DNA from 3 places in the Streptosporangium sp. NPDC002544 genome. Region 1 is predicted to be linked to each of the others. Evidence: predicted binding sites of a transcription regulator. Region 1 holds the regulator's gene; each other region holds the start of a gene.
What was found. Region 1 encodes HrcA, which represses chaperone genes, less so after heat shock. Its sites were predicted from a motif close to TTGGCACTCTCNNNNNGAGAGTGCCAA; they were not measured.
Positions count from the first base shown of each region.

Region 1 (4,148 bases):
GAACGTCACGCTCGTACATCACCGACCGCCCACCGTCTCTCGCAAAGGATCACGTGGGACGCTAGCAAACGCCACGGTCACCTGCCGTAGGGTCCCGGCGCTCCCCACTGCCCCGCCGACGCGGCGGCCCTGCGCTTGCGGACGTTGCTCCGCTTCACCAATACGACGATCGTCACGATGATGGCCAGCAGGATCCCGATGCCGGGCACCGCGAACAGGGCGATCACCCCGCCGACCAGTGATCCGGCGGAGAGTTCCCGGCCCACGCCGAACGTGGTGCCCTCCACGGGGTCGGCGGTACAGGTGACCTGGTAGTCGCCTGCCTGCTCCACGCCGATCTGCAGGCCCATCTCCCAGACGACGCCGTCGGAGCCCGCCACGGTCTGCTGGACGAGCGGCTTCTGCAGGCTGGGCGTGCCGGTGCCGCCGGTCAGCGTGCACTCGAAATTGGTGGGTCCACTGGTGGAGACATAGATGGCGGGCTTGTCGGCCGGGTCGAGCGTGACCGTCGTGTTTTCGCCGGGGGCGAACGTCTTCGTCGGCGCCGCGCTGGTGACCGCGCCCAGCACGCCACCGGCGAAGCCGCCGATGCCGACGATGATGCTGACCAGGGCGAGCAGCCATACCCCGACGATCCATCCGATACCGGGCTTGATCTTCCCGGTGGGGGGCGGGCTCTGCGGGGCGCCGTAGCCGGGAGGTGCGTAACCGTAGGAGGGGCCGTTCTGGTGGGGCTGCTGGCCATACGGCTGCTGGGGGGAGCCGTAACCGGGGCCGCGGGAGGCGTCGCCCGGAAAAGAACCAAAATCGTTGGACATGTACGAATTGTGATGGGAACCGGTTGAAACGCGATAGCAGTTGACTTGCCAATGGCTTGGCGTCATCATCCGCACCTCTTGCTTATCGCGCCTTCCGCACGGGGGCCGTACACTTGGCACTCGGGAACACAGAGTGCCAGACCTCGTGTTTCCCATCTGAACGCAGGCAGGGAGGTGACCACGTTGGTCGACGACCGGAAGCTCGCCGTGCTTCGCGCCATCGTCGAGGACTACGTGTCCACCAACGAGCCGGTGGGCTCCAAGGCTCTCGCGGATCGGCACAGTCTGGGGGTGTCCCCGGCGACGATCCGTAACGACATGGCGGTGCTGGAGGAGCAGGGCTACATCGCCCAGCCCCACACCAGCGCCGGCCGGGTGCCCACGGACAAGGGCTACCGGCTCTTCGTTGACCGGCTCTCGCAGGTGAAACCCCTGTCGAGCGCGGAGCGCAAGGCCATCGAGAGCTTTCTCGCGGGTGCGGTGGACATCGACGACGTCGTCATGCGAACGGTGCGGCTGCTTGCCCAGCTCACCCGGCAGGTCGCCGTGGTGCAGTACCCGACGCTGACCAACTCGACGGTCCGGCACGTCGAGCTGGTGCCGCTGAGCGAGCGCCGGCTGATGTTCGTGCTCATCACCAACACCGGCCGGGTGGAGCAGCGCGTGGTCGAGCTGCCCGACGTCGTGGACGAGCAGCGGGTGGCCCATCTGCGAGCGATCCTCAACACCTCCCTCGACGGGTGCGGGCTCACCGGCGTTCCCGACAAGGTCGCCGACCTGCCGGAGCGGCTGCCCGCCGAGGACCGGCCGCTCGCGGCCACGATCCTGTCCGTGCTGCTGGAGTCCCTGGTGGACAGGCACGATGAAAAGATCGTTTTTGCCGGGGCCGCCAACCTCGCGGGAGCCGACTTCACGGTCGGGCTCCGCGATGTGCTGGAGGCGCTGGAAGAGCAGGTCGTGCTCATGCGACTGCTCGGTGAGACCTCCGACCTGTCGGCGCTGACCGTGCGGATCGGCTCGGAGAACCCCTACACCGGACTCCAGGGCACGTCGATCGTCGCCGCCGGATACGGTTCTGGGGACAAGCAACTGGCCCGGCTAGGTGTGCTGGGCCCAACGCGGATGGACTATCCGGTCACGATGGGCGCGGTGCGCGCGGTGGCACGCTACGTCAGCCAGATCCTGGCTGCATCATAAGAGGTCAACTAAAAGTGGCTAAGAGCGACTACTACGGCACCCTCGGGGTGCGCCGTGACGCCAGTGCGGAAGAGATCAAGAAGGCGTACCGACGTCTGGCGCGCGAACTGCATCCTGACGTCAACCCCGACCCCGAGACTCAGGAGCGCTTCAAGGAGATCACACAGGCCTACGAGGTCCTGTCCGACTCCAGCAAGCGGCAGATGTACGACATGGGGGCCGACCCGTTCGCCTCGGGCGGTGCGGGGGCCGGAGGCTTCGGTGCCGGTTTCCCGTTCAGCGACATCATGGACGCCTTCTTCGGCGCAGCCGGTGGCGGCGGCGGTCGCGGCCCCCGCTCGCGTGCCCGTCGCGGACGCAACGCCACCATCCGGGTCGAGCTCGACCTGCGCGAGTCGGGCTTCGGCACGACCCGTGAGCTGGTCGTCGACACCGCGGTGGTCTGCGAGGTCTGCACGGGTTCGGGCGCCGCCGCAGGCACCCACCCCGACACCTGTGACATGTGCCATGGCCGGGGCGAGGTCTCCCAGGTCACCCGCTCCTTCCTCGGCCAGGTCATGACCTCACGGCCCTGTCCCCAGTGCGGCGGCTTCGGGTCGATCATCCGTCACCCCTGCCAGGAGTGCTCCGGCGACGGCCGGGTCCGTACCCGGCGGACCATCAAGGTCCGCATCCCGGCCGGGGTGGAGGACGGCACCCACATCCAGCTCGCCGGAGAGGGCGAGATCGGCCCAGGTGGCGGCCCGCCCGGCGACCTGTTCCTGGAGATCGTCGAGCGCCCCCACGAGATCTTCGAGCGGCGCGGCGACGACCTGCACTGCACGGTGCAGATCCCGATGACCGCGGCCGCGCTCGGCACCGTCCTGACCATGGAGACGCTCGACGGAGCCGAGGAGCTGGACATCCGTCCCGGTACGCAGTCGGGGCAGACGATCCCGCTCTACGGCCGCGGTGTGCAGCGCCTGAACGAGACCGGTCGTGGCGATCTGCTGATCCACGTGAACGTGGAAACCCCCTCCCGTCTCGATACGGCACAGGAGGAGCTGCTGAGGGAGCTCGCCAAGCTCCGCGGCGAGGAGCGCCCGCCCGGCAAGTTCGCCCCCGGGCAGCAGAGTTTCTTCTCCCGGCTGCGGGACGCCTTCAATGGCCGCTGACCCGGACCGCTCCCGCTCACGCCCCGACGGCTCATGACCGTTCCGGTCTTCCTGGCCGAACCCACCGACCTGGCCAGGCCGGAGTTCGTCTTCGGCGGCCCCGAAGGGCGCCACGCGGCGGCCGTACGGCGGCTGCGGGCCGGGGAGCGGCTTGACCTGACGGACGGGGCGGGCTCCGTCGCCGAGTGCGTGGTGATCGAGGCGGGCAAGGATTCGCTCCGGGTCCAGGTACTGCGCCGTCACGAGGTGCCCGTGCCGTCCCCGCGTCTGGTCGTGGTCCAGGGGCTGCCCAAGGGCGACCGGGGCGAGCTGGCCGTGGAGATGATGACCGAGGCGGGGGTGGACGTGATCGTCCCCTGGGCCGCGGCCAGGTGTGTCACCCAGTGGAAGGGCGAGCGCGCGGCCAAGGCGCTGGCCCGCTGGCGCTCCACGGCGCGTGAGGCGGGCAAGCAGTCACGTCGCTTCCGCCTGCCCGAGGTGACCGAGCTCGCCTCCACCGCCGGGGTCGCCGCCCTGCTGTCGGCGGCGGCGCTCGGCGTCGTGCTGCACGAGGAGGCCGCCTCCCCGCTGTCCGGCCTGCCGCTCCCCGCGGGCGGCGACATCGTCGTGGTGGTCGGCCCGGAGGGCGGGGTGTCGCAGGAGGAGATCGCCGTCTTCCGCGAGGCCAAGGCGGTGCCGGCGCTGCTCGGGCCGACGGTGCTGCGTACCTCGACGGCCGGGGTCGTCGCGGCGGCGGTGCTCCAGGCACGCAGCGGCCGCTGGTGATCCCCGGCCGACGGTCCTGAGCCCTGCGCCCGGCGCCTTCCGCCTACCGCGTCGGGCACCGTGGCACGCCGCGGCTCCCTCCTCCGCCTCGGGAGAGGCCGTCTGACCGATCCTCGGCACGCCGGGATCCGCCGGACAGGGCCTAGCTGCTGACCGGGGTCGGCACGGGGATGCTCGCCTCCGTCGGCATCGGGGGCGACGCGTCATCGGACGG
Region 1 covers NZ_JBEOWJ010000003.1:309,770-313,917, forward strand. Annotated here, with positions in the region: gene ABT061_RS06175 (DUF3097 domain-containing protein) at 1-19, opposite strand, end outside; gene ABT061_RS06180 (hypothetical protein) at 78-818, opposite strand; gene hrcA (heat-inducible transcriptional repressor HrcA) at 1,002-2,015, shown strand; gene dnaJ (molecular chaperone DnaJ) at 2,030-3,169, shown strand; gene ABT061_RS06195 (16S rRNA (uracil(1498)-N(3))-methyltransferase) at 3,203-3,934, shown strand; gene ABT061_RS06200 (hypothetical protein) at 4,077-4,148, opposite strand, start outside.

Region 2 (4,148 bases), on a different contig from region 1:
ATCGCGAACCAGGTGGCCAACCTCCTGACGGCCAGGGGGATCGGCAAGGGCGACAAGGTCGCACTGCTCTGCCCGAACCTGCCCTACTTCCCCTTCGTCTACTTCGGCATCCTCAAGGCCGGGGCGATTGTGGTCCCGCTCAATGTGCTGCTGCAGCCGCGCGAGATCGCCTACCACCTGACCGACAGCGACGCCAAGGCGCTCTTCTGCTTCGAGGGCTCCGAGCTGCCCATGGGCGCGCGCGGGCGGGAGGCCTTCGACGCCGCCGAGGGCTGCGAGCTCTTCTTCGTCCTGCCCGCCACACCGCTGGCCACCGAGTCGGAGCACGGCGAATCGTTCTGGGCGGCGCTGGGCGGCATGTCCGGGGAGTTCGAGACGGTGCAGACCGAGCCGGACGACACCGCGGCCATCCTCTACACCTCCGGCACCACCGGTCAGCCCAAGGGCGCCGTGCTGACCCACATGAACATGCTGACCAACACCATCGTCAGCGACGAGATGTTCCCCACCGACCCCGAGGGCGACGTCTCATTCGCCGTGCTGCCACTCTTCCACTCCTTCGGCCAGACCGCAGTCATGAATGTGAGCGTGCGCCGTCGCGCTACCCTCGTGCTCCAGCCGCGCTTCGAGCCCGGCGAGGCGCTGGAGCTCATGCGCAGGGAGAAGGTGACGATGTTCGCCGGGGTGCCGACGATGTTCTGGGCGCTGCTGTCGAAGATCCACGCCGATGGGGCCGAGGCGCCCTCGACGCTGCGGGTGGCGGTGGCGGGTGGGGCCTCCTGCCCGATCGAGGTGCTCAAGGACTTCGAGGGCACCTTCGGCATCCCGATCCTGGAGGGCTACGGCCTGTCGGAGACCTCCCCGGTGGCCAGCTTCAACCAGCTCGGGCGGCCCACCAGGCCCGGCACCATCGGCTTCCCCATCTGGGGCGTGCAGATGCGGCTGGTGGACGACGGCTGGAACACCATCGAGGGCGAGGGCCCCGGCGAGATCGCCATCCGCGGGCACAACGTCATGAAGGGCTACTACGGGCGGCCCGAGGCCACCGAGGAGGTCATGCGGGGCGGCTGGTTCCGCACCGGTGACATCGCCACTCGCGATGAAGACGGCTACTACGCCATCATCGACCGCACGAAGGACATGATCATCCGGGGCGGCTTCAACGTCTACCCGCGCGAGCTGGAGGAGGTGCTGATGACGCACCCGGCGGTCTCGCTGGTGGCGGTGGTCGGCGTGCCCCACGACTCGCACGGCGAGGAGGTCAAGGCTTACGTCATCCCGGCGCCGGGCGCGACGGTGAGCGAGGACGAGCTCGTCGCCTGGTGCAAGGAGAACATGGCGGCCTACAAGTACCCGCGGATCATCGAGTTCCGCGAGAGCCTGCCGATGACGGCGACCGGCAAGATCCTCAAGCGCGAGCTGCGCTAGGTGTACTCGGCCATCAGGTCGGTGACACACCGTAGCTGGTAGTTGATCAATACGCAGACCTCCGGATGTGGGGGAGACGCCTGTCTTCACCACATCCGGAGGTCTGCATGTCCCACGCCGACGCCCGGCTGACCGATGGGCGATATCTCACATGCTGGTCACTGATCCTGCGGGCCTTGGGGTGGCGCGGTGGGGAAGACACAGGTCAGGGCGCGGCGCAGGGTGGTGGCGAAGGATTCGGGGTTGCCGGGTTCGAGCCAGTGCCGCCCCGCCACGCGGATGGCGCCGGCGATCGCGGCGGCCGTGACGGCGGGAAACAGGTCGCGTCCGGGGTCGGTGCCGGTGCGCGCCGCGATCGCCTCGGCCAGCGGGCCCTCCGCCATGGTGAACGCCTTCAGCGCCTCGCCCTCCAGTTCGGGCGTCGACATGATCATGCGCAGGCCGGCTCTGTCGGGCTCGGGGTTGGTGTAGAGCTCGATCACGGCCGCGATGACGGCCTGGTCCAGCGGTTCGCCGGCGGGCCGGGAGCGCAGTGCCTGCCCCGCGCGCGTGGACTGGTCGGCCTGGAAGGCGCAGATCGCCTCCGCCCTGCTGGAGAAGTAGTTGTTGTAGGTGCGGGGGGAGACGCCCGCGGCCGTGGCGATGTCATGGACGCGCACCAGGGCCAGCCCGTGAGGGCCCTGCTCGATGGCCAGGCGCAGCGCGGCGTGGCTGATCGCCTCCCGGGTGGCCTGCCTGTTGCGCGACCGAAGGTCCGGCGCGTCGTCGTTCATGGGTCAACCCTATCCGATACTGCGTGATGCGCACTAGGTGCGTGTCACGCAAGTTTTGGGTAGAGTGCGGCGGGACGCCTGGCACTCACACCTGGAGAGTGCCAACCACAAGGGCGTGTGCCGGGACGACGAGGTCCGCCGGGCAGGTCGTCCACCTGCCCGGCAGGCCGTCCGTCGCGGGCGCCGTCCCGGCAAGCCCCCATCAAGAGCAGGAGAGAGAATGGCTTCGAAGATGATCGCGTTCGACGAGGACGCCCGGCGCGCTCTCGAGCGCGGCATGAACCAGCTCGCCGACGCCGTCAAGGTGACCTTGGGGCCCAAGGGCCGCAATGTCGTTCTGGAGAAGAAGTGGGGCGCCCCCACCATCACCAACGATGGTGTCTCCATCGCCAAGGAGATCGAGCTCGAGGACCCGTGGGAGAAGATCGGCGCCGAGCTCGTCAAGGAGGTCGCCAAGAAGACCGACGACGTCGCCGGTGACGGCACCACCACCGCCACCGTGCTCGCTCAGGCCCTGGTGCGTGAGGGCCTGCGCAACGTGGCCGCCGGCGCCAACCCGATGTCCCTGAAGAAGGGCATCGAGGCCGCCGTCGAGCGTGTCTCGGAGGAGCTGTCCAAGCTGGCCAAGGACGTGGAGACCAAGGCGCAGATCGCCTCCACCGCCTCCATCTCCGCCGCCGACCCCGAAATCGGCGAGATGATCGCCGAGGCGATGGACAAGGTCGGCAAGGAAGGTGTCATCACCGTCGAGGAGAGCAACACCTTCGGCCTGGAGCTTGAGCTCACCGAGGGCATGCGCTTCGACAAGGGATACATCGCCCCGCTGTTCATCACCGACTCCGACCGGCTCGAAGCGGTCCTGGACGATCCATACGTGCTGATCGTGAGCGGCAGGCTCTCCGCCAACAGGGACCTGCTCCCGGTCCTCGACAAGGTCGTGCAGACCGGCAAGCCGCTGCTGGCCATCGCCGAGGACATCGAGGGTGAGGCCCTGGCCACCCTGATCGTCAACAAGATGAAGGGCGTCTTCCGGTCGGTCGCGGTCAAGGCTCCGGGCTTCGGTGACCGCCGCAAGGCCATGCTGGGCGACATCGGCATCCTGACCGGTGCCCAGGTCATCAGCGAGGAGGTCGGCCTCAGGCTGGAGTCCACCACGCTGGACCAGCTCGGCCGTGCCCGCCAGGTCATCGTCACCAAGGACGAGACCACCATCGTCGACGGTGCCGGTGACGCCGAGCAGATCGCCGGCCGGGTCAACCAGATCCGCGCCGAGATCGACAACACCGACTCCGACTACGACCGCGAGAAGCTCCAGGAGCGCCTGGCCAAGCTGGCCGGCGGCGTGGCCGTCATCAAGGCCGGCGCGGCGACCGAGGTCGAGCTCAAGGAACGCAAGCACCGCATCGAGGACGCCGTTCGCAACGCGAAGGCGGCCGTCGAGGAGGGCATCGTCCCCGGCGGTGGCGTGGCCCTGCTGCAGGCCGGCGCCAACTCCTTCGACAAGCTGGAGCTCTCCGGCGACGAGGCCACCGGCGCCGCCATCGTGCGCAAGGCCCTGGAGGAGCCGCTGAAGCAGATCGCCGTCAACGCCGGCCTCGAGGGCGGCGTCGTGGTCGAGCGGGTACGCAACCTTCCCGCGGGTGAGGGTCTCAACGCCGCCACCGGCGAGTACGTCAACCTGTTCGAGGCAGGCATCATCGACCCGGCCAAGGTGACGCGCTCGGCTCTGCAGAACGCCGCCTCCATCGCGGCGCTGTTCCTCACCACCGAGGCCGTCATCGCCGAGAAGCCCGAGAAGGCCGGAGCCGCCCCCGCCATGCCCGGCGGCGGCGACATGGACTTCTAACCTGATCTTCAACCTGTGCGTCGCGGACACGGGTCGGCGGATTTCCCAGCCTTTGGGACCGGCTCGTCGATGTGCATCGGGGATACGTGCCATGAACGCTC
Region 2 covers NZ_JBEOWJ010000033.1:42,811-46,958, forward strand. Annotated here, with positions in the region: gene ABT061_RS37100 (long-chain-fatty-acid--CoA ligase) at 1-1,428, shown strand, start outside; gene ABT061_RS37105 (TetR/AcrR family transcriptional regulator) at 1,587-2,201, opposite strand; gene groL (chaperonin GroEL) at 2,422-4,047, shown strand.
Region 2: the regulator HrcA is predicted to act here: its motif matches at 2,280-2,306, upstream of groL (chaperonin GroEL).

Region 3 (4,148 bases), on a different contig from region 1:
ACGTGCTGGGCCAGGCCCTCGGCCCAGGAGGGCGGGCGGGCGGCGATGTCGTCCAGGCGCCCGTTGACGGACTCGAGCGTGCCGTTCAGCCCGCCGATCTCGCGCTCCCTGACCTCGCGCAGCAGCCACTCCATGCCCTCCAGGCGCTGCCGGATCTCGTCGAGCACGGCGCCCTGGGTCCGCTGCTCGTAGACGTGGTCCTGGGCCGCCCGGGCGAGGAGTTCGCGCATCCGGTCGGAGATGGCGGTCTGGCTGCCCGTCTGGAGCAGGGCGTGGTCAGAGTGATCCACCGAGAGCTCCTTCGCTCGCCGACGCTCAGCCGCGCGGTTGGATTGGGTCGGTTCTGCCGATGAACGGGATGAAATCGGAGGCGAGAGAACTCCCGCCCGGCAACCTTAGCCTCTGGATCAAGGTTTTCCAGGGGCGAGGTTAAAAGACAGGAATTGTCGGCTTGCTGGAATAATCGACCATTTTGGCTGGTCAGCTGGGGCTGCATATGAAAGCAAATGGCCTGTCACCTATTCGGGTGAGAATGACCGTCGCGGATTCACCTCCGGGCAGCCGGAGGTCTTTCCTGAGACGGTCGACATCCACCGCGGAGCCACGTTTCTTGATCGTCACATTGCCGGCCCCGCGCTCGCGGAGCGCCGCCCGCAGCCGCTTGAGCGAGAACGGCAGCGTCTCGTGGACCTCGTACCGCGACGCCCACGGCGTCGGCGCCGCGACGTCGCCGGTGATGTAGGCGATCTGCGGGTCGAGCAGGCGCCCGCCGACCGACGCGGCGATCTCGGCGACCAGGTGGGCGCGGATCGCCGCGCCGTCGGGCTCGTAGATGTAGCGGCCCGCCGGGCCGGTGCCGGGATCGCCGAGGGTGGGGTCGGGCGTCATCGTGACGCCCGACGGCAGGATCGTGGCCCTGCGCGCGGTCTCACCCGCCAGTGTGCCGCACCAGATCACGGCCTCCTTGACGTCGCCCCGGTAGGAGACCCATTCGGCCTCCGCCCCGGCGGGGACGAACTCGTACGGGATCCCGGGGGCGACCTTCAGGCAGGCGGCCCCGGCCCTGGCCACCATCTCCAGTACGGCGGGCCAGGCGGGCGAGTAGGCCATCGGGTCGAAGGTCCTGCCCCGCGCGGTACGGCGCGCGGGGTCGGCGAACAGGACGTCGAAGGCGGCCGGGTCCAGGGTGGAGGCGTCGGCGGCGCGGACCGAGACCCGGTCGCCGAAGCCCAGGGCGGCGGCGTTGGCCGCCGCGATCGCGGCGGTGAGCGGATCGGCGTCGACCGCCTCGACGACGCATCCGGCCCTGGCCAGGGCGAGGAGGTCTCCGCCGATACCGCAGCAGACGTCGGCGACCCGGGAACCCGCGGGGACGCGCCGCGCCCGGTGGTCGGCCACCTCGCGGCGGGTGGCCTGCTCCAGGCCGGGCCGGGTGAAGTACATGAGATCGGCGTCGGCGCCGAACTTCTCCCTCGCGCGCAGCCTGAGTTCGGCCTGGGTGAGCGCCGCCGAGGTCAGGTCCGCGTCGTAGATCTTTCTTAACCTTGTCACCGCCGCCACCGGGTCGTCGCCGATGGCCTCGGCCGCCGCGCCCAGCGCCTCCTGGCCGCGCGGGGTCAGGAGTTCGCGGAATGCGTCGAGATTCACACCACCCGACGCTACCGCCTTCACCGTGGGGCTTCGCGAGGGGCTTCCACCTGGTTTGACGTTCGCCCGAAGCGCAGACGGGCGCTCCGTGTTGACTGTCAAGCCCTCCTTGCATACTGTTCCGTATTGGCACTCTCCCGGTGAGAGTGCCAAATACATGCGACGAGGCAGGTCTGACACCCGCGACGGCAGACCGCTGGTCGCCTCTTCTAGATCATTCAAATCTGAAGGGGAGGTCCGACGTGACGACCGCCACCAAGGTTCCCGTTAAGCCGCTTGGCGACCGCATTGTGGTCCAGCCGCTTGAGGCCGAGCAGACCACCGCTTCCGGTCTGGTCATCCCGGACACCGCCAAGGAGAAGCCGCAGGAGGGCAAGGTCCTCGCGGTGGGTCCGGGCAACTGGGACGACGAGGGCGAGAAGCGGATTCCGCTCGACGTCAAGGAGGGCGACGTGGTCCTCTACAGCAAGTACGGCGGCACCGAGGTGAAGTACAACGGCGAGGAGTACCTCGTGCTCTCCGCCCGTGACGTGCTCGCCATCATCGAGAAGTAGTTCTCGCTTCACAAAGATGACGTATCGAGCCCCGGGTCGCGAGAGCGCCCGGGGCTTTGATGCGCCGACGTACTTATAGAGAGGACTGTCATGCCGAAGATCCTGTCGTTCGAGGAGGACGCGCGCCGAGCTCTCGAGCGCGGCGTGAACGCTCTCGCGGACGCGGTCAAGGTGACGCTGGGCCCGCGTGGCCGCAATGTCGTCATCGACAAGAAGTTCGGTGCGCCGACCATCACCAACGACGGTGTCACCATCGCCCGCGAGGTCGAGCTTGAGGCGCCGTACGAGAACCTTGGCGCGCAGCTGGCCAAGGAAGTGGCGACCAAGACCAACGACGTCGCCGGTGACGGCACCACCACCGCGACCGTCCTGGCCCAGGCCATGGTCCGCGAGGGTCTGCGCAACGTGGCCGCCGGTGCCCAGCCGCTCTCCCTCAAGCGCGGCATCGACATCGCGGCCAAGACCGTCAGCGACAGGCTGATCGAGTCGGCCCGCCCGGTCGAGGACAAGAAGGAGATCGCGAATGTGGCGACGATCTCCGCGCAGGACGCCAAGATCGGCGAGCTGATCGCCGAGGCGTTCGACAAGGTGGGCAAGGACGGTGTCATCACCGTCGAAGAGTCCAACAGCATGGGCCTGGAGCTCGAGTTCACCGAGGGTCTCCAGTTCGACAAGGGCTACCTGTCGCCCTACATGGTGACCGACCAGGAGCGCATGGAGGCGGTCCTGGAGGACCCCTACATCCTGATCACCCAGAACAAGATCTCCTCTGTCGCCGACTTCCTGCCGCTGCTCGAGAAGATCGCGCAGACGAAGAAGGCCCTGCTGGTCATCGCCGAGGACGTCGAGGGCGAGGCCCTCGCGGTTCTCGTCACGAACAAGATCCGTGGCACCTTCACCTCCGTCGCCGTCAAGGCGCCGGGCTTCGGTGACCGCCGCAAGGCCATGCTGCAGGACATCGCCATCCTCACCGGTGGCCAGGTGGTCAGCGAGGAGATCGGCCTCAAGCTGGAGCACGTCGGCCTGGAGGTGCTGGGCACCGCCCGGCGCGTCGTCATCACCAAGGACTCCACCACCGTCGTCGACGGTGCCGGCGAGGCCTCGGCGATCGCCGACCGGGTCAAGGAGATCAAGCTCGCCATCGAGCAGTCCGACTCCGACTGGGACCGTGAGAAGCTCCAGGAGCGTCTCGCCAAGCTCTCCGGCGGCGTCTGCGTGCTGAAGGTCGGCGCGGCCACCGAGGTGGAGCTGAAGGAGAAGAAGCACCGCCTGGAGGACGCCATCTCGGCGACCCGCGCGGCGATCGAGGAGGGCATCGTCTCCGGCGGTGGCTCCGCGCTCGTGCACGTCTCCAAGGTCCTCGACGACCTGGGCCTGACCGGCGACGAGGCGACCGGTGTCGCCATCGTCCGCAAGGCGCTCGTCGAGCCGGCCCGCTGGATCGCGGAGAACGCCGGCCTCGAAGGCTACGTGGTGACCTCCAAGGTCTCCGACCTGCCCGTCGGCCACGGCCTCAACGCCGCCAGCGGCGAGTACGGCGACCTGATCGCCCAGGGTGTCATCGACCCGGTCAAGGTCACCCGCTCGGCCGTCCAGAACGCGGCCTCCATCGCCGGCATGCTGCTGACGACCGAGGCGCTCGTGGTGGACAAGCCCGAGGAGGAGGCTCCGGCCGCCGCCGGTCAGGGCCACGGCCACGGCCACGGTCACTGATCTCACCGGTTCCGAACGGCTCGCGTCTCCCCGGAGGCGCGGGCCGTTCGCGTTTTGCGGTAAACCAAATGCGCCCGCACCGCGTCATGGCGCGTCACTCGTAAGGGCAAACGCGGTTCCTCCGAATAGTCGATGTATTTGGCAATCGAATGAAATATTTGCACATAGCGTAGTCGCCGTGGTCAGTGCGTGATTACGCACCGTTATCGCCGCCTCAATGTGACCAATCCGTAG
Region 3 covers NZ_JBEOWJ010000001.1:300,023-304,170, forward strand. Annotated here, with positions in the region: gene ABT061_RS01460 (hypothetical protein) at 1-290, opposite strand, end outside; gene ABT061_RS01465 (class I SAM-dependent methyltransferase) at 481-1,647, opposite strand; gene groES (co-chaperone GroES) at 1,890-2,201, shown strand; gene groL (chaperonin GroEL) at 2,292-3,914, shown strand.
Region 3: the regulator HrcA is predicted to act here: its motif matches at 1,774-1,800, upstream of groES (co-chaperone GroES).